3 regions of the Micromonospora sp. WMMD987 genome follow, and region 2 is predicted to be linked to each of the others. Evidence: riboswitches for the same ligand, from Rfam matches in the RefSeq annotation. Region 2 holds a riboswitch; each other region holds the start of a gene.
The links. A riboswitch is a leader RNA that binds a small molecule or an ion and turns the genes downstream of it on or off. The one in region 2 is predicted to bind cyclic di-AMP.
Positions count from the first base shown of each region.

Region 1: another riboswitch for cyclic di-AMP. It lies ahead of O7612_RS03775 (hypothetical protein); the one in region 2 lies ahead of O7612_RS10590 (C39 family peptidase).
Region 3: another riboswitch for cyclic di-AMP. It lies ahead of O7612_RS22870 (hypothetical protein); the one in region 2 lies ahead of O7612_RS10590 (C39 family peptidase).

Region 1 is NZ_CP120861.1:830,516-836,808, forward strand. It holds gene O7612_RS03755 (hypothetical protein) at 92-484, opposite strand; gene O7612_RS03760 (lipocalin family protein) at 725-1,351, shown strand; gene O7612_RS03765 (MarR family winged helix-turn-helix transcriptional regulator) at 1,405-1,728, opposite strand; gene O7612_RS03770 (carbonic anhydrase) at 1,951-2,652, shown strand; gene O7612_RS03775 (hypothetical protein) at 2,825-3,850, opposite strand; cyclic di-AMP (ydaO/yuaA leader) riboswitch at 3,854-3,985, opposite strand; gene O7612_RS03780 (YibE/F family protein) at 4,152-5,495, opposite strand; gene O7612_RS03785 (metal-sensitive transcriptional regulator) at 5,668-5,967, opposite strand; gene O7612_RS03790 (cation transporter) at 6,062-6,268, shown strand.
Region 2 is NZ_CP120861.1:2,463,783-2,470,075, forward strand. It holds gene O7612_RS10575 (acyltransferase) at 1-323, shown strand, start outside; gene O7612_RS10580 (hypothetical protein) at 573-971, shown strand; gene O7612_RS10585 (hypothetical protein) at 1,110-1,868, shown strand; cyclic di-AMP (ydaO/yuaA leader) riboswitch at 2,212-2,355, shown strand; gene O7612_RS10590 (C39 family peptidase) at 2,618-3,487, shown strand; gene O7612_RS10595 (CDP-glycerol glycerophosphotransferase family protein) at 3,797-5,497, opposite strand; gene O7612_RS10600 (bifunctional cytidylyltransferase/SDR family oxidoreductase) at 5,522-6,293, opposite strand, start outside.
Region 3 is NZ_CP120861.1:5,435,387-5,441,679, forward strand. It holds gene O7612_RS22860 (AAA family ATPase) at 1-1,417, shown strand, start outside; gene O7612_RS22865 (cation diffusion facilitator family transporter) at 1,527-2,441, shown strand; cyclic di-AMP (ydaO/yuaA leader) riboswitch at 2,652-2,783, shown strand; gene O7612_RS22870 (hypothetical protein) at 2,787-3,845, shown strand; gene O7612_RS22875 (SRPBCC family protein) at 4,063-4,533, opposite strand; gene O7612_RS22880 (STAS domain-containing protein) at 4,685-5,047, opposite strand; gene O7612_RS22885 (hypothetical protein) at 5,391-5,534, shown strand; gene O7612_RS22890 (hypothetical protein) at 5,678-6,076, shown strand.

The DNA.
Region 1 (6,293 bases), 1.6 Mb from region 2:
GACCAGGACCGGAGTCGGGCTCGGGCGCGGTCGGGTCGGCCCGGGCGCGACGGCCGGTCGGGCACGCAGGTGCCGAGGGGTGCCGCCCCGCTCAGCTCCGGGGCGGGCCGCGCCGGCCGGTGGCGTCCCGGGCCGGGTCCGGCGTCGCCACGTTCACCCGCGCGGCGGGCCGGACCGTGGGCTCGGCGGCCGACCCGGCCGGTAGCGGCCGGGTGGATCCGTGGGCGGGCCGCCCGGAACCGGGCCGGGCATCGGCGGGCCGGTCGTCACCGGGCCGGGTGTCGGTGGGCCGGGTGTCGGTGGACAGCGCAGCCACCCGGGACGTCACCACGGTCGGGCGGGGCGCAGCGGTGGCCGGGCCGTCGGTGGCGGCGGTGAACAGGCCGCCGAGGCCGACGGCGAGCACCAGCGCGGTAACCGCCAGCCGGGTCAGGTCGCGCAGCCTCGACACCCAGAGGGGCCGGGTGGAAGCTGGGCGGATCACCCGTCCAACCTATCCCCACCTGAGCGTCCGCGCAGCGGCGGCGACCCGGTCGGATCGGTGACCCGGGCCACGGTGTGCCCTGTGGACGGACCGTCCCCACCCGGGATACGTGCGCTGACCTGCCCCTGGATGCATCGACGGGGATGAGAATGCCGACAGTTTCCGCCCGGCCGGTCCGGGAACTCCGCCGACGGCGCGACGCCCGCCGCGCCGGGTCCGACAGACCGGAGGAGACCACCCATGGGAGTACGTCGTCAGGTCGCCGCAGCCGTCGCCACCGCGACGGTACTGACCACCGCCGTCGCCACCGCGACGGTGCTGGCCACCGCCGTACCCGCGCAGGCCGCGCCGACCGCCGTCGACACCGGACCGCTCACCCCGGTCGCCGAGGTCGACGTCGAGCGGTACGCGGGTGACTGGTACCAGGTCGCCGCCATTCCGGCGATCTTCGAGGTCCAGTGCTTCAAGAACGTCAAGGCCCGCTACGACGTCCAGACCGACGGCACCGTCGGGGTGCGCAACACCTGCCAGACCATCGTCGGCACCACCAGCGCGGTCACCGGTCGGGCCCGCAGCGAGAACCCGCCGGCCGACTCGGCGTTGACCGTGTCGTTCCTCAAGCTCGGCAGCCGCTGGATCTACCTGGGCGGACCGAACTACGTGGTGATCGGGCTCGACCCCGACTACCGGTGGGCGGTGGTCGGTGACCCGGCCCGGACCACCGGCTTCGTCCTGTCCCGGGAGCCGGCGCTGACCGGGGCGCAGACGGCGGCGGCGAAGGCGGCGCTCACCGCCAACGGGTACGACCTCTGCGACTTCCGCACCACCCGGCAGGACGGCGGCGGACAGGCCGGCAGCTTCTGCTGAGCGGCCCGTGACCCGACGGCCCGTCCACGCCCGGGGCGGGGCGGGCCGTCGGGTCAGGCGTCCCGGTCGGCGTGGTCGGGGGTGAAGAGGGCGAGCAGGGCGCCGACCTGACGATCGGCCTCGGCGGGGTGCCGGAAGTGCCCGCTCGGATCGATGGTGTACTCGTTGCGCCGGCCGACCCTGGTCCGCCGCAGGTAGCCGCCGGACTCCAGGTCGGTGACGATCGCCTGGGCGGCCCGTTCGGTCACCCCGACCTCCTCGGCGACGTCGCGGAGCCGGGCCGTGGGGTTGCGGGCGATGGCGAGCAGCACGTGACCGTGGTTGGTGAGGAACGTCCAGTTGCGGGCGCTCCCGGCGCTGCCTGTGGTATTCGCCATACCGGTCATCGTATGGCCCGAACCTGGGGAACCCGCCGCCGGCCGGCGTCCCCGCGTCCACCCCGGCCGGCTTTCGACCCGCCGTCGACATCCCGCCGACCAAAGCCTGAAACGTGTATCACGAAATCTTGACGTACCTTTAGCTGCGTGTGACCGTGGGAACACGGCCGTCGTCGCCGCCGGCCGGCGTGACCAGGCACTATCCCGGACCGAGGTGAGGCAATGGGCCCGATCACTCCGACCCAGGCGCTGGCCGAGTTACAGGCCGGCAACCGGCGTTTCGTCGCCGGCGAGCCCCGCCACCCCAACCAGGGCGCGGTCCACCGGGCCGCCGTCGCCGACGGCCAGCACCCCTTCGCGGTCATCGTCGGCTGCTCCGACTCCCGGCTCGCCGCCGAGATCATCTTCGACCGGGGGCTGGGTGACCTCTTCGTGGTCCGGACCGCCGGGCACACCGCCGGCCCCGAGGTGCTCGGCAGCGTCGAGTACGCGGTGACCGTCCTCGGCACGCCGCTGGTGGTGGTGCTCGGGCACGACTCCTGCGGAGCGGTGCAGGCCGCCCGGGAGGCGGCCCGCACCGGCACCCAACCCCCGGGGCACCTCTACTCGGTGGTCGCCGCCGTCGGGCCGAGCCTGCGCCGGGCGGCCCAGCAGGGCGTGCACGACATCGACGGGATCGTCGACATCCACATCGCGCAGACCGTCGAGGTGCTGCTCGGCAACTCTCCGGTGATCGCCGCCGAGGTGGCCGCCGGGCGGTGCGCGGTGGTCGGCATGTCCTACCGGCTGGCCGCCGGTGAGGTCCGCCAGGTGGCCCCGGCGCACGCTCCCGCCGCCGACGCGTCCGCCCTCACCGCCGCCGTCCCCGGCCCCGCCGTGGTGCCGGCGGACGCCGACGCCGCACCGGCGGCCGTCGCCGGCTGAGGCACATGGGCCGGCGGCCGTCGCCGGCTGGGGCAGATGGGCCGGCGGCCGTCGCCGGCTGAGACCCGCTCACGACGGAGGCCGCCCGGTTCGACCGGGCGGCCTCCGCCGTCAGTGCCCGCTCCGCCCACCGGGTCGGGGACGCGGTGGGCGGGAACCGGATGCCGCGTCGCTACAACAGGGACACGTGTACGTGGTCGGTGTGGTCGGACGGGCCGGAGTACGAACTCCATCCGTTGGCCGGGAACCAGATCTGCCGGTTCCAGATCACGTAGTAGATGCCCAGCCGGTCCGCGTTGCGGAGCAGGAACGCGGCGAGGTTGTTGCCGTACATCCGGGTGTCGTTGTTGTGCCACGGGCTGAAGCCGCTCTTCTGCAACGACCAGTCGCACGCCTTGCCCTTGGGGTGCTCCCAGGGGCCGCCGGGGCGGTAGCAGCCGACGAACCGGTTGAAGCCGGCCCGCTTGACCTCCTTGTACATGTGCAACGTGCGGGGGGTGACACAACCGGACGTGGTCGGGTCGTTCTCGCTGCACGACTCGGCACGCCAGTCGCCGTCCGCCGTCTGACCCGGGGCGATGCGGGCCACCGGTGAGGTGGCGTCGACCAGACCGCCGGTGAAGCCCCGGCCACCGACCAGGGCCAGCGCCTTGTCCGCCTCGGTCTTCTTCTTGGCCATCAGGTTGGTCTGCTTCTGCTGCTCACGGACCTCGGCGTCGACGGCGAGCTTGGCCTTCTCGGCCCGGGTCCTCACCTCGTTGACCTCGGCCAGCTTGCCGGCGTTGACCATGTTCAGCTCGTCCAGGGCGGCGGCCCGCCGGACGAAGGCGTCCGGGGCGTCGCTCTCCAGCAGGGCGGCGACCGCGCCGACGCGACCCGTCCGGTACGACTGGGCGGCGATCTCGTTGACCTGCGGGGCCAGCGCGGCCAGCTCCTGCTCGGCCTTCTCCACCTCGATGGCGTACTCGAGTTGGCGCTTCTTGGACTTCTCCAGCCGGTTCTTCGCCGCCGAGTACTCCCGGTTGGTGGCCTCGATGACGTCGGTGAGCAGCTTCGGCTCCTCGTCCTCCTCGTGACCCGAGGGGGAGGGCGCGTTGGGTGCCGCCGTCGCGGGGGCGGCGGTGGGCCCGGCGACGATCGCCAGGGCGGCGAGCACGGCCACTGCCGGCGTCAGCCAGCGGCGTAGGGGTGCCGTCACAGTTTTCCCTTCCGTCGACCGCCGACCGGGTTAGCTGACGGGTTCGGGACGGAAGTGGCCCCTACCGCTGGCGCGGATTCACCCCAGGTGCTCGGTTCCCCGGCTCGCCGTACGGCGATTGGGCGGTGGCCCCGCTGGCGCCGGTGGGCGCCTTCGGCGGTGACCGGCAGCGAGGTTACCCGAGAGTCGTAGCAGGAATCTACGGCCACAACACGGCGAAATGCGTATTTTCCCGATAGTGGGCGGTGACCAGCGGCGGGGTCGACAGTGGTGGTCCCCGCTCCGGTCACGTACCGCAGTGTCACCATGCCGCTTCCGTGTCGCTGTCGCGATCCGGCCATCGACCGGGGGCCGGGGTGGACGGTCCGCCGGGCCGGGACGCGCCCAGCGCCTCCCACGCCTCGGCGCGGTCCGGAGCCGGGCGCGGGGTGGGCGGCGGTCCGGCGGGGGTGGCGTCGGCGGGGCCGCGACCGGCGGTGGTGACCAGCGCGGCCAGCCCGGTCGTCAGCGGCACCGCCGCCACCAGGCCGAGGGTGGCCACCGCGCTGCGGACGATCTCCTGGGCCAGGAACTCGCTGGTGAGGATCTGGCCCACCGGCCGGCTGTCGGCGGTGAGCAGGAGCAGCAACGGCAGTGAGGCTCCCGCGTACGCCAGCACGATGGTGTTCACCGTGGACGCGATGTGCGCCCGGCCGACCCGGGTGGCGGCCCGGTAGAGCTGCAACCGGGACAGCCCGGGATTGGCGTGGGCCAATTCGGTGACGGTGGCCGACTGGGTGACGGTCACGTCGTCCAGCACGCCGAGCGAGCCGATGATGATCCCGGCCAGCAGCAGGCCGTGCAGATCCACGTCGCGCTGGTACATCGACAGCGTGGTGGCCTCCTCGCTGCCGTACCCGGTCAGGTGGGTGGCGGCGGTGGCCAGCGTGCCCAGGATCCCGGTCAGCACCAGGCTGCCCAGGGTGCCGAGGACCGCCACCGAGGTCTGCGCGGTGATCCCGTGGGTCAGGTACAGCACCACGAACATGATCAACGCCGCGCCGGTGATCGCGATGGGCAACGGCGCACCCCCGGCCGAGATGCCCGGCACCACGAAGGTCAGCAGGATGGCGAAGCTGGCCCCGAGACCGGCCAGGGCGGCCAGCCCGCGGAGCCGGCCGAACGCCACGATCGCCGCCGCGAACAGGGCGACCAGCCAGAGCAGCGGCGTGCCCCGCTGGTGCTCGGCGATGTGGTAGCTGACCGCCGTCGGGTCGGTCGGGTCGGTCAGCGCGACCAGCACCACCTCGTCGCCGACGGCCACGGTCGGTGCCCCCGGCCCGGACGGGACCGGCGTCTCGACCTGCCGGCCGGTGTCCGGCCCCTGCTCGACGGCGACCGTCACCGTGCCGCACGGGCCGGCGTCCGCCCCGGACGGCCCGTCGGGGGTCTGCGGGGCGGGCGGGCAGGGCTCGGTCACCACCCGGGTCACCGTGCCGTGGTGGCGGGGCACCTGCTCGCCCTGGTCGATCTGCCGGGTCTCGCCCGGCCAGAGCAGCAGGGTGGCGATCACCGTGACGACGATGAGCGGCACCACCGTCATGACGAGTATCCGCCGCACCCGGGGCGGGGTGGACGGAGCGGGACGGGTGTGGTCGGCGCCCATGCGTGCGAGTTCTCCCAACGGTCCGGGACGGGATACGGGTCAGCCGGCCGACCGGTTCATCCCGCGGGCGGCGGTCGTCGTCGGACGATGGTAGCCACCACCCCGGCCCGTCCGCCGGGTTCACCCTGCCCACGGTGTGCCGAGGGGCACGTTCGCCCCGGCGGCCGGTGGGTCAGCCGCGCTTCATCAGCCGGCCGACGGCGGCCATCATCTCGGCGGCCATCTCGTCGGCCCGGCCCTCGGCGGCCCCCTCGTGCATGCAGTGCCGGGCGTGGCCGTCGAGCAGGCCGAGGGCGACCTTGTCCAGGGCGGCCTGGACGGCGGAGATCTGGGTGAGCACGTCGATGCAGTACCGGTCGTCGTCGACCATCTTCTCGACGCCCCGGACCTGCCCCTCCACGCGGCGCAGCCGCGCGAGCAGTTGGTCCTTGCTGGCGGTGTAGCCCCGGACCGGGTTGCTCGGTGTGGTCATGGCGACCACGATAGCGTACCCCCGGGGGGTATGCTACGGTCGTCGGGCGAGGTACCCCTGGGGGGTATGTTGGAGGAGAGGGAGGGAGCGCGTCATGATCACGAGCTACCAGGTGAAGGGCATGACCTGCGGGCACTGCGTCAGCGCGGTGAGCGCCGAACTGGCCGCGCTGGACGGGGTGACCGAGGTGCAGGTGGACCTGGCCTCCGGCCGGGTGGCCGTCACCAGCGCCGGTCCGTTGGACACCGGGGACGTGCGGGCCGCCGTCGACGAGGCCGGCTACGACCTCGTCGAGGCGTGACCGGGCGGTCGCGGCGGGAGACCGG
Region 2 (6,293 bases):
TCGGCGAGGTGTCGTTCGCCTTCTACCTGGTGCACGTGCTGGTGATGATGACCGTGCTGCGGCTCACCGGGCACTGGGGGGTGGGGCTGCCCGGCTGGTCGGGGCCGCTGGCCGTGCTCGGCTTCCTGGTGGTGAACCTGGCGTTGGCCGCCGCCGTGCACCGCTGGGTGGAGACCCCGATGATGCGCCGTCTCGCCCCCCGCCGCCGCCCTCCACCCGCTCCCGCCGCCCCCGCTCCCGCCGGACCGGCCATCGTGCCGGGGCCGAGGGCGGCCGACGGCGGACGTCCCGTCGAGTACGTCGGGCCGCGCGACCCGCGCTGACCCCGCCGGCACCCGCCACCCCGCCGGCACCCATCACCCCGCCGGCACCCGCCACCTGATCGGCGCCCGCAACCACCGGCACCCGGCAGCCGCCATCCCACCGGCAGCCGCCACCCCGGGCGGGGGTCGACAGCGGCCGCCCGCAGCGATCGGGCTTCCTCCGGCGGACGCGACCGGGTCCACCATGGTGGGCGCGGCGACACGCCCGGCGATGCTGCGGGCCGGTCACCCCGGCGGTAGCGTGGTCACGTGTCCCCGGTCGCGTCCGTCAGTCCCCTGTGGTGGGTCGCGCGCGGGATGTCCCGGCTCCTGACCAGCCTTGCCGTCGCGCTCGCGTTCGCCGCCGCCGGCCCCGGGCTACCCGGCCCCGCGCTGTTCGAGCCGGCCGCGACCGCCCTGGCGCTCGACGCGTCCCCGTCCTCTCCCGCCGCCCCGACCCCGGCCGCCCCGGTCGGCAGGCCCGACGGCGTCCGCGCCGGTGACCCGGCGGTCGAGTGGACGACTGCGGCAACGGGGGAGCCGGTCGATACCGTGGCACTCACGGTGCCGGTCACCACCGCGCAGAGCCGGCCGGTGGCGGCCCTGGCCACACCGCTAGGGCGGGTGCCCGCCGCCACTGCCGGCCCCCGGGCACCTCCGGCGGGCTGACCCGGCCCGCACGGGGCCGATCCGCCCGTGCCGCACCGACGACGAACCTCACTCCGCACCGCCCGGCCGGTTCTCTCCGCAACGGTCCCGCCGCCGGTACGGCCTCCGCTTCCGCAACCCGCCCACGAGGTGTCGACCGTGAACACCGTGCTCTCCCAGTTCCTGATCGAGGTCCCGACCGCCACCGTGATCTGGTCCCTGCTGCTCGTCCTGGCCCTGACCGGGCTCGCCGTCCTGGTCGCCCGCCCCGAACCGGACCGGACGACCGACCTGGCCGCCGACGGCCCGCCGTCGGACGCCCCGCCTCCGCTCGCCGATCTGCGGCGCTACGCCGAGGAGGTGGCGGTGGCCGCTTCCGGGGCCGCCCAGACCGCCCGCCGTCGCCGGTCCGCGTGGCTGGCCGCGCAGGACGCCCTGGACCGGGCCTGGCAGGCGTACGACGAGGCGGACACGGTGGCCCGTCGGTTCGCCGGTGCCGGCGCACTGCCCCGCCCGCGTACCCCCCGCACCCCGATCGAGTACGCCGACCGGGAGCGGTGGTTGCACCAGGAGGCGGTGGCGGCGCACTGGCGGGGGGAGCTGTCGGTCGAACGGCTGCGGGACGTCTTCGCGCACCGCGACGGGTGGGATCCACGCCGGCACCCGGTGGAACACGAGGTGATGCTCGCCCGCGCCGTCCGCGAGGACCGTCGTACCGCGTACCGGGCCGCGGCCGGGTGGGAGCGGTTGGCGTGGCGGGACGCCGAACTGGCCGCCGAGGCGGCCCGGTCGCTGGCCGTCGAGGCGTACGCGGCGGCGCAGCGGCTGCGACCGGCCCGGATCCCGTCGCCCCGCCCCGTGACGTCGGCGGCCCGGCTGCCCCTCGCCGCCCGCTGGCGACCTGCCCGGGTGAACTGAGGTCGAGCGGTCGCGGGGGATCGACTCGGCCCGGCGACAGGTCGGCGGCCGAATCGTTACCTGTCGGTTGTGGTCGGCGTCACCCCGGGTAGGGATTCGGACACCGGGTCACAGTCGGTGACATCGAGCGTGGCGATCACCGGGGGTTACCGGCGGCCCGTCCGGTTCGCGCCCGGACGGGCCCGGACGCACCATCGGACCCGCTGCGGCAGGTCGGTGCCCGAGTGCCCCGGAAGACAGCTCGCCGGAGGATGTTTACGCAGCTCACAGGGGTTGGCGAGGGGAAAACCGACCAGTAGTGTCGCTGCGGTCCGGTGCGGTTTCCGATCGCCGAAGGTGACGCCGTGCCGACCCGCTCAATCGTGCGAGTCACGAACCGGGGACCCACACGCACCACTGGGGTGAATCGCCGGGCCACGGCCCGGGGTAGGGCGATCTTCCCGCCCGAATCCGTCAGCTAACCCGGTCGGCGGCAGCGGAAGGAGTTCCCTGCTCGTGCAGCATGACCCGACCCCCTCGGTAGTTCCTCCACCTCGGTGCCGGGGCACCGCCGGACCGTCGCGCCCGAAGCGCTGACCCGGCCGTCCGCCCCGCCGCCCGGCCCCTGTCGGGCGGCCTCCGCCGATCCGTCCGGCCCCGTCCGGGCGGTCCCGACCGCACCAGCGGCCCCTCCGACCGATCCGCGCGTGGCGTAGCCCGCCGCGTGCCGGTCCGGCGTGTCGCCGCCTCGCCCCGTGGAGGAACACCCCGTGAAGCATCACATGAAACGTCAGCTACGCCGCCTGACCACCCAGCGTCCGTACCAGGTGGTGGTCGGCTCGGCCGCGGTCCTCGTCCTGACCACCGGTGCCGCCGCGCTGGCGGCCGGTGTCGCCGGCGCCCCGACCGACCAGCCGCGTTCGACCGCCGTCGTCGCCGAGCCCGCCCCCCGTCTCGACGATGTCGCCAGCCGGGCTCAGGCCCGGGTCGCCGTCCCCGTTCCGGCGAGCCCGTCGGTCACCCCCACGACCAGCCCGTCAGCGAGCCCCACGCCGTCGCCGCGGGCCACCCGGGCGAAGGCCCGGCCCACCGCCGACCCGGACCTGGCCCGCCGGGTGGTGGCCCCGAAGCCGCCGTCGTCGAAGCTGCTCCGCTACGACTACCAGGCCCAGACCACCTACTACTACTGCGGCCCGGCTGCGGTGCGCAACGCGCTCAGCGCAGCCGGCATCGAGCGCGGCCAGGACGACCTCGCCGCCCAGTTGGGTACCACCGAGATGGGCACCAACTCGGCCGAGGACACCACCCGGGTGCTCAACGCCGTGGTGAAGGGCGACCCGTACCGGACCCGGATGTTCGCCGGCACCCCGAGCGACGCCCAGGTCGAGCGGCTGCGGGCCGACGTGGTGGAGACGGTCGCCGCCAAGCGGGCCGTGGTCGCCAACGTGGCCGGGGACGTCACCGACCTCGACGGTGGTTGGCACTCCTTCCCCGGCGGCCACTACGTCGCCGTGGTGGGATACCGGGACAACGGTCGCACCGTGCGGATCGCCGACTCGGCCGACCCGTCGCTGCCGGCGTACTGGGTCGGCGTGACCACCCTGGCGAACTGGATCGCCACCCGGGGCTACTCGGCCTGACCGACGCCCCACCCGCGAACCGGACCGCCCCGGCCGCCCGACCCCGGGCGCCGGGGCGGTCCGCTGTCGCAGGCCAATCCCGCCGGCGGACGAACGAGGTCGGATCCATGTTCCAGTGGCATCCGGCGCTCGCGATGCCACTCGACCATGGATCGAGCGTGATCTTGCCGAGGGAGACGCGCGGGGGGCGCGCGGGCGCGGGCGGGGGGTCAGGGGCGGGCGCGGGCGGGCGGGAGGTCAGGGGCGGGCGCGGGCGGGCGCGAGCGGGCGGGCGGGAGTGGGGGCGAGTGGGAGCGGGCGGGATGTGGGTCAGGGGTGGGGGGAGAGGGTGGCGGTGTTCCGGGCGGTACGCGGGGTCGGCGGGTTCCACTCCGGCTCCAGCTCCCGCCGGGCGGCGTCGAGGAAACCGTCGGCGTACGAGTCGGCCGGGAAGTCACCCAGGTAGCGACGGCGGGTCTGCCAGCGGGCCGCCATCAACGGGTCGGTGTCCAGCAGCCCGGCCAGCACCTCGTCGAGGTTGGACATGTCCCGGCGCAGTACGTAGCCGGAGGCGGCCAGCGGGAAGCGGGCCACGAACTCGTCCCCGTCGACACCCAGGTCGGTCACCGCGTACGGCTTGCCCGAATAGAGGTAATCCGAGATCACCCCGGAGACGTCGGAGATCAGGGCGTCGGAGCGGTTGACGCAGTCGGTCAGGCTCAGCTCGCGGCTGGCCGCCGCGCCCCACAGGTGCTCCCGACCGGTGCGGGACCGGTCGGCGGCGAGCAGTTCGGTGAGCCGGGCCAACTGCCGGGCCGAGGCCGGATTCTGCCCGGTGTACGGGTGGGCGCGCAGGATCACCGTGGCGCCCCGGTCGAGCAGCCGGCGCAGCAGCGGCTCGGCCACCGGCAGTGAGCAGTAGTTGGCGTCGGCGTGGTGGCCGGTCCAGGTGGGGGTGTAGAGCACGGTCGGGGCGGTGAGCGGACGGGCTTCCTGGCGTACCTCGATGCCCTCGACCTGGGGTCGACCGACCACGACGAACTTCTCGGCGGGGATCTCCACGCCGGCCCGCGCGTACCGCTCGATCGCCGCCGAACCGGCGACGAAGATCTTGTCGAAGATGGCCGAGACCGGGTTGGCGCTGGGGGCCTTGTCGCTGTCGCCGTGGTGCAGCTGCACGTGGGTGAGCTGGGTGAACCGGATGCAGTGGCTGTTCTTCGCCCCGTGGTTGACGTAGAACGCCACCCGTAGGCTGGGCACCAGCGCCTCGTCCATCGCCTTCAGGGTGGGGCAGTAGACCACCGGGGCGCGGGTGGCGGCGGCGATCGTCGGCAGGAACTCCGGCTCCCGCAGCAGCACCAGGAACGGTCGGCCCAGCCGTTCCAGGTAGGGCAGCCACATGGTGACCTGGTACTCCGAGCCGGGCGGAGCGGAGAAGTAGAGCAGGAACTCCGGCTGGTGCGCCCGCAGCGCCCGGGTCACCGGGCTGCCGCCGCCCGCCGGCCGGAACCGCCGCCGGGCCAGGTCCAGGCCGACCGCGCCGCAACCGACCGCCACCACCAGCACGACGGCCAGCGCGACCACGGCGGGCAGGGCGAGGGCGGCGGCCACCGCCACCACCGCGAGCAGCCCCAGCAGCACGCCGTCGAGCCGGGCGGCGACCAGCGGGGTCCACGTCCGTACCGGCAGGTTCGCCGCCCGGATCTCCAGGTTGCCGGCGTCCCGCAGCGGCCCCACCAGCAGCACCAGGCCCAGCAGCGCCAGCGCGGTCAGCGCCAGCACCGGGTCGAACCCGTCGTCGAGCCGACGGGTGTAGCCGACCAGGACGCCGGCGGCCAGCAGCACCGTCTCGGCGACGATGTCGGCGTCCGGGCGGACCCGGCGTTCGTAGCCGGCGGCGGCCAGCGCGGCCACCGCCAGGGCCAGGCCCCAGCCGGTGGCCCCGGTGAACGCCACCACCAGGAAGGCGACCACGGCCAGGCCGGTGGTCAGGCACCGCGCGATCAGTTTCCTGACCAGGTCACCACGCATGTCACACCGTTTCCGGGGTCGGGGTCAGCCGGCGTCGACGCTGTCGGGCAGCCGGTCGTGCTCGGCGGCGGTCGGCTGGGCCGGCACCGGGGCCGGCTCGCCGGGGGCCCGCCGTACGTCGATCACCTGGCCGGTGAGGTCGGAGATCAGCACGTCGAGCGAGGACTGGGCGACCGCCTCGGCGGCCAGCAGGGTGTGCTCCGGCTCCTCACCGAACGCCTTGGTGCGCATCGGGGTGGCGGTGCGCTCCGGGTTGATGCAGTTGACCCGCACCCCGAACTCGGCCCACTCGTCGGAGAGCGCCTGGGTCAGGTTGACCAGCGCCGCCTTCGTCGACGAGTAGAGCGCGTACTGGGCCCGGCCCCGGGTGTAGGAGCTGGACGTGTAGAGCAGCAGTTGGCCCTTGGTCTGCTGGAGGTACGGCAGGGACTGCCGGGCGGCGATCACCGGCCCGACGAAGTTGACCTGGAGCACCCGGTCCATGGTCTCCTCGTCCATCTCGGCCAGCGCGCCCTTCTCCAGGATGCCGGCGGTGACCACCACGTGGTCGATCCGGCCGGTGGCCTCGAAGGCGGTCTTCAGCGCGGCCTCGACGTCGCTGGTCTGCTCGACGTGGGTGCCGGTGCTGGAGCGGCTGAACGGGAAGACCTGTGCGCCGTACCCCCGGGCCAGCTCGGCCAGGTCGTGCCCGATGCCGTAGCTGCCGCCGAAGATGACGATCGTCCGACCGGCCAGCTCCTCGGTGTAGCTGCGGTGCGACAGCCGGGGGGCCTGGGCGGCGGCGAGCTGGAACAGC
Region 3 (6,293 bases), 3.0 Mb from region 2:
GGTGGTGGGTCCGTCGGCGGTCTTCGTGAACTACATCGCCTCGGTGCTGCCCTCGTTGGGTGAGGAGACCGCCACCCTGCACTCGCTGGGTTCGCTCTTCCCCGGCCTGTCGGCGACCCGCACCGACAGTCCCGAGGTGGCGGCGGTGAAGGGGTCGCTACGGATGCGGCGGGTGCTGGAACGGGCGGCCCGGGACGCGGTGCCGGACGGTCCGCAGGAGCTGCGGCTGCTCTACCGGGGGACGCTGCTGCGCCTGGAGCGGCGCGAGTTGGACCGGATCCGGGACCGGGCGTTGCACCGGGGCGCCCGCCGCAACGAAGTCCGCCGGGTCGGCTTCGACGGGGTGCTCGCCGCGCTGTACACGCAGGCCCGCCGGCTGGCCCTCAGCGGTCTGCCCGAACAGCCCGCCTTCGAGGACGAGATCATCGACCGGCCGGAGTTCCGGGAGTTCCTCAAGGCGTGGTGGCCCCGGCTGCACCCCCGGCACGTGCTGGGCTGGCTGGCCCGACCGGAGCGGCTGCGCCGGTACGCGACCGGGCTGCTCTCCCGGGCGGAGACCGCGGTGCTGGCCGGGGCGTACCGGTCGTTGGACACCGAGGGGTTGACGGTGGCCGACATCGCCCTGCTCGACGAGCTGGACGCCCTGCTGGGCAAGCCGGTACGTCCGCGGCGGGCGAACCGGGATCCGTACCAGCTCGCCGGTGGGGTCCGCGAGCTGAGCACCTTCGGCGACCGGGAGCGCGCCGCCCGTGCCGCAGCCCGGGAGCGGCCGGAGGACTACCGGGACTACGCGCACGTGGTGGTGGACGAGTCGCAGGACGTCTCGCCGATGCAGTGGCGGATGATCGGCCGGCGCGGTCGGCTCGCCTCCTGGACGGTGGTGGGCGACCCGGCGCAGACCGCCTGGACCGGCGACCAGGAGGAGCTGGACCGGGCCCGGGACCAGGCGCTGGGCCGGCGACGGCGGCACCGGTTCACGCTCTCCACCAACTACCGCAACCCGGCGGAGATCTTCGCGGTGGCGGCGGCGGAGATCCGCCGGCTCTATCCCGACCTGGAGCTGCCCAGCGCGGTGCGGTCCACCGGGGTGGACCCGGTGGCGCTGACCGTGCCGGCGGCGGAGCTGGCCCCGGCGACGGTGGACGCGGTGGACGCGGTGCTCGCCGAGGTGCCGGGGACGGTCGGCGTGATCACGCCGGTGCCCCGCCGGGACGAGGTCGCCGGCTGGCTGGGCGACCGGGGCGGGGCGCGGCTCCAGGTGGTGGACAGCCTCCAGGCCAAGGGCATGGAGTACGACGGGGTGGTGCTGGTCTGTCCGGGCGAGATCCGGGCCGAGCCGGGCTCCGGGGTACGGACGCTCTACGTGGCGCTGTCCCGGGCCACCCAACGCCTCACCACCGTCGATCCCGTCGACTGAACCGACGGCACCCGGGCGGTCCGACCTGGCCGGAAGCCCGGCCATCACTTGCATACATAGCGATGTGAGCATAGATTGGACCGGGTTCGCGGCGACGGAAGGTGTGGACGTGGGCGCAGGTCATGACCACAGCGCGACGATCAGCAACGCCGCACACCGGCACCGCGGTCGGCTCTGGGCGGCCTTCGGGCTGCTCACCGTGTTCATGGTGGTCGAGGCGGTGGCCGCGTTCGGTACCGGCTCACTGGCCCTGCTCTCCGACGCCGGGCACATGTTCACCGACGTGCTCGGCATCGGGATGGCCCTGGCCGCGATCACCGCGACCCGACGGGCCGCGCAGGACCCGCAGCGCACCTTCGGCCTCTACCGGCTGGAGGTGCTCGCCGCGCTGGCCAACGCCCTGCTGCTCAGCGGGGTGGCGGTCTACGTGCTGATCGAGGCGGTCCGCCGGTTCGGCGAGCCACCCGAGGTGCTGGCCGCCCCGATGCTGGTGGTGGCGGTGCTCGGCCTGCTCGCCAACCTTGTCGCGTTCGCCCTGCTGCGCGAGGGCGCCAAGGAGAGCATCAACCTGCGCGGGGCGTACCTGGAGGTGGTCGGCGACCTGCTCGGCTCCCTCGGCGTGATCGTGGCCGCACTGCTGATCGCCGGCACCGGCTGGTGGTGGGCCGACCCGGTGGTCGCGGTGGCGATCGGCGTGTTCATCCTGCCCCGCACCTGGCGACTCGGGCGGGCGGCGGTGCGGATCCTGGTGCAGGCCGCCCCGGAGCATCTCCAGGTGACCGCCGTGCACGACCGGCTGACCGCCGTGCCCGGCGTCACCGAGGTGCACGACCTGCACGTCTGGACGCTCACCTCGGGCATGGACGTCGCCTCGGCGCACCTCACGCTGGCCACCGACGCCGAGGTCGGCGCCGTACTGGCCGCCGCCCGGGGCGCCCTGCGGGACGACTTCCACATCGAGCACGCCACCCTCCAGGTGGAGCCGGGCAGCACTCCCGGCGGGTGCGGCCCGGCCCACTGGTGACCCGGAGCCCGCTGCGGCCCGACGGGCGGGATCGGGACCACCGGAGCGTCACCGAACCGCCGTGCACGCGGTGATCGCGCTGGATTTTGTCCTGTTTACCCCATAAAGGGGTATTCACTCCCGTACCCTCAGTCACGAGGTGGACGGGCGTCCCACCCGTACCGGTAGGCTCGGCTCCGGCCTCCGCCAGGCGGCGCCCACCGGCGCCGGCGGTGGCCGCCGCCTAATCGCCCACCAGGGCGAACCGGGGAACCACGTTCCTGGGGTGCATCCGCGTCAGCGGTAGGGATCTTCCGTCCCGAACCCGTCAGCTAACCCGGTCGGCGGCTGACGGAAGGACTCTGTATGCGGGTAGGAACCACCACGCGGCTGTTGGCCGCAGTCGTCACGAGCCTCGCGCTCGGCGTGTCGTCCGCGCCGTTCACCCCGGCCGTCGCCGCGCCCGTCACCCGGCTCGCCGCTCCCGGCGACGACGACGAGGGCGGCACACCGGCGCTCCGCGACCAGCTCGACGCGGCCAGCAAGGGCTGGGTCGACGCGAAGGCCGCCCTGGACCGCTCCACCAAACGCCAGCAGGAACTCGACGGCCAGCTCAAGAACATCGAGGCCCAACTGGTCGTGCAGACCGGCAAGGTCGGCCAGATCGCCGGAGCGGCCTACCGCACCGGCCGCCTCGGACCGATGTCCGCCCTGCTCAACAGCAACAGCCCGAGTGGCTTCCTGGACCGCGCGGCGGCGCTGGAGACGGTCGCGGCCCGGGAGGACCAGGAACTGCGCACCATGATCGAGACCCGCGACCAGGCCACCCGGACCCGGGCGGCGGTCAGTCGCGAGATCACCGAACAGCGCAAGCAGGTCGCCACCATGGGCAAGCGCAAGGAGCAGGCCGAACGAGCGCTGGCGGTGGCCGCCGCCAACAAGCCGACCCCCACCTCCCGGGACTCCGGCAGTTCGGACGGCACGTCCACCAGCAACGCCAAGGGAGCGCCCCGCAACTCCGACGGCTCCTGGCCGTCCGAGTCGTGCAGCGTCAACGACCCGACGCCGGCCAACGGCTGCATCACCCCGCGTACGCTCAACGCCCTGAACCAGGCCAAGGCGGCCGGCTTCACCCGGTACGTCTCCTGCTACCGGCCCAGTGGGTCCGGCGAGCACCCCAAGGGCCGGGCGTGCGACTTCGCCGCCCAGCGCAACGGCTTCGGCGGGGTGGCCAGTGGCGGCGACCGGACGTACGGCAACAACCTGGCCGCGTACTTCATCCGCAACGCCGACCGGCTCGGCGTGCTCTACGTGATCTGGTTCAAGCGGATCTGGCTGCCGAGCAGCGGCTGGAAGTCGTACAGCGGGGGCAACGGCGACCCGTCCAGCGACCACACCAACCACGTGCACCTGTCGATGATCTGAGCACCACCCCGGGTGGCCCGTCCTCGACGGGCGGGCCACCACAGCCGCCGGTAGCCGGAACACGGGCGGTCGGGCCACCACAGCCGCCGGTAGCCGGAACGCGGGCGGTCGGGCCACCACAGCCGCCGGTAGCCGGAACGCGGGCGGTCGGGCCACCCAGGGCCGCCGGTGGTCGGAACGCCGCCGGTCGGGCCACCGCAGCCGGTCGCGTCGCCGGTCAGGCCGCCGCGGGAGTGTCGCCGGACCGACCGTCCAGCACCGCGCCGAGGCGGCTGGCCAGCCCCAGGTGAGCGGCCCGGGCCTGCCGGAAGGCGTAGCCGAACAACGGTGCCGGCGCGGCGAGGGTGATCTCCACGTCGATCCGCAGCAGGTCCCCCTCCATCCGGAGCCGGGTGTGGTTGCGGACCGTGGTGGCGGGCTGCTGCCGGGCCACCGTCACGATCTCGTCCTGGTCGACCAGCAGCACGTCGGCCTGGTAGGTGACCGGGAACCGCAGCGGCCCCAGCTCCAGCCGGTCGGTGATCGCATAGCTGGCCACCGCACCCGGTCGGGCCGGCAACCGGCGCACCCGGACGATCAGGGGATGCAGCTCCTGCTGCCGGGACAGATCACTCAGCAGCGCCACCGCGTCCGCCTGTGCGCAGCGCGCCTGCACCGTGTAGCTGAAGCTCTCCCGCCGGACCACCACCGGGCCTCCTGACCGTCGTCGGTCGCCCGATCGTGCCGTACCGGAGAGGGCCTGGCAACGTCCCGGACCGGACGGCGGTCACATCGGCGGTACCGGGGTGAAACGCACCGGCCCCGCCGGCACCGGCCGGGCGGGGTGTCCCCGGCCCGGATCAGGCCCCCGGCAGCACCTCGGGGGTGGCGGCACCGGCGAAGTACGGCTCCGGGGCGCCGAAGAGACCGAGCAGCCCGGTCACCCAGAGCTGCCGGTGCACGAACCGGCTCGGCTCGGTGACGACGAGCTTGACCCCGCTGACCTCGGCCGTCTGGAAGCCGGCGACCATCGCGCTGATCCCGACGGAGTCGATGAAGGTGACCAGTCGCATGTTCAGCTCGATCCGCGCGGGCCGCCCCTTGGCCAGCACCTCGGCGATCGCCTCACGTACCTCGTATGCGGTGTCGACGTCGATCTCGCCACGGGGGGCGATCTCGATGACACCGGCCGGCAGGACCGACTTCACGATCGACAGGCTCACGCGAGCACCTCCACTCGCCCGTCTCCGGGCGCCTCATCAGTACGCGGGCCGCGACCGAGAGTATTCCTCCGATGGCCTCGGTCGCCACCCCTCGGGATGAGCAATTCGCGGATCCGGACGGACCGGACCGTCCCTCTCCGCACCGTTGCTGTTCCTGTTCTCTTCGACTTCACTTCGACGGCCGACACGTCCCGGCCGTTCCAACCGTCCCAGAGTAGCGGTCCGGGTCCACCCCACCTCGAATCCCGCAGGTCGGGCGAGCCCCGGGCGACGCGGCGGCGCTGGTTGTGCCAGGTACCTACCGTGGGCGAGAGATGGGTCACCACGACGGAGGGGACGATCGATGATCAGGAGACTACTCGGCCTGGCCGGGGTCGGCGCGCTGCTCGCTCTCGTGCTCGCCTGCGGCTTCGGCGGTGGGGACGACGACGATGACGACGACGGGGACGATTTCGCCCGCGCCACGTCCGTGGTCACGGTCCGCTAGCGGTACCGGGTTTGCGCTCCGGCCGGTCGGGGCACTGGGTCGATGACCGGCCGGAGCACCGGCCGGCGAGCGAACCGCCCGCGCCGCAGAGACGTCGAAGTCCGAAGTGGCCGCAGACTTCGGCACCCGAGGAGGTAACCACGATGTTCGGCAGCAACCTTCTGGAGCGCCGCAGCAAGCCCGAGCGCATCGCCGACCAGGCCTGGCACCAGCTGCTCTCGGCGGTCGACTCGGCCGGTGACAGCGTCCGGGACGCCGCCCGGTCGGTCCGGGACTCCGGGCTGACCGACGCCGGCGACCTGGTCGGCTCGACCGCCGACGAGGCACGTCGACGGGCGACTCTCGCCTTCGACGCGCTCGCCGGGCGTCGTCCGGCCCTGCCCTGGGCGCTGCTGATCAGCGCGGCGCTGGTCGGGGCGGCGATCGGCTGGGCCGCCGGCACCGCCGCGCGGGCCGCCGGCAGCCAGGGTGACCGGTCCGCCGACGACATCGAGTTCGTCGACGTGGACCGGCCGAACTCCCCGGTCGGCCTGGACGACTGATCCGCCCTCCCGCACGTCAGGCCCCGGCCGCGCCTCCGGCGACGACCGGGGCCTTCGTCATCACCGTGACGGTGGGCCGACGTCATGCCGCCCGGACGGGCCGGCCAGGTGCTTCGTCGTGCCGGACGGGCCGACCGGGACCTTCGTCATGCCGGACGGGCCGACCGGGACCTTCGTCGTGCCGGACGGGCCGACCGGGACCTTCGTCATGCCGGAC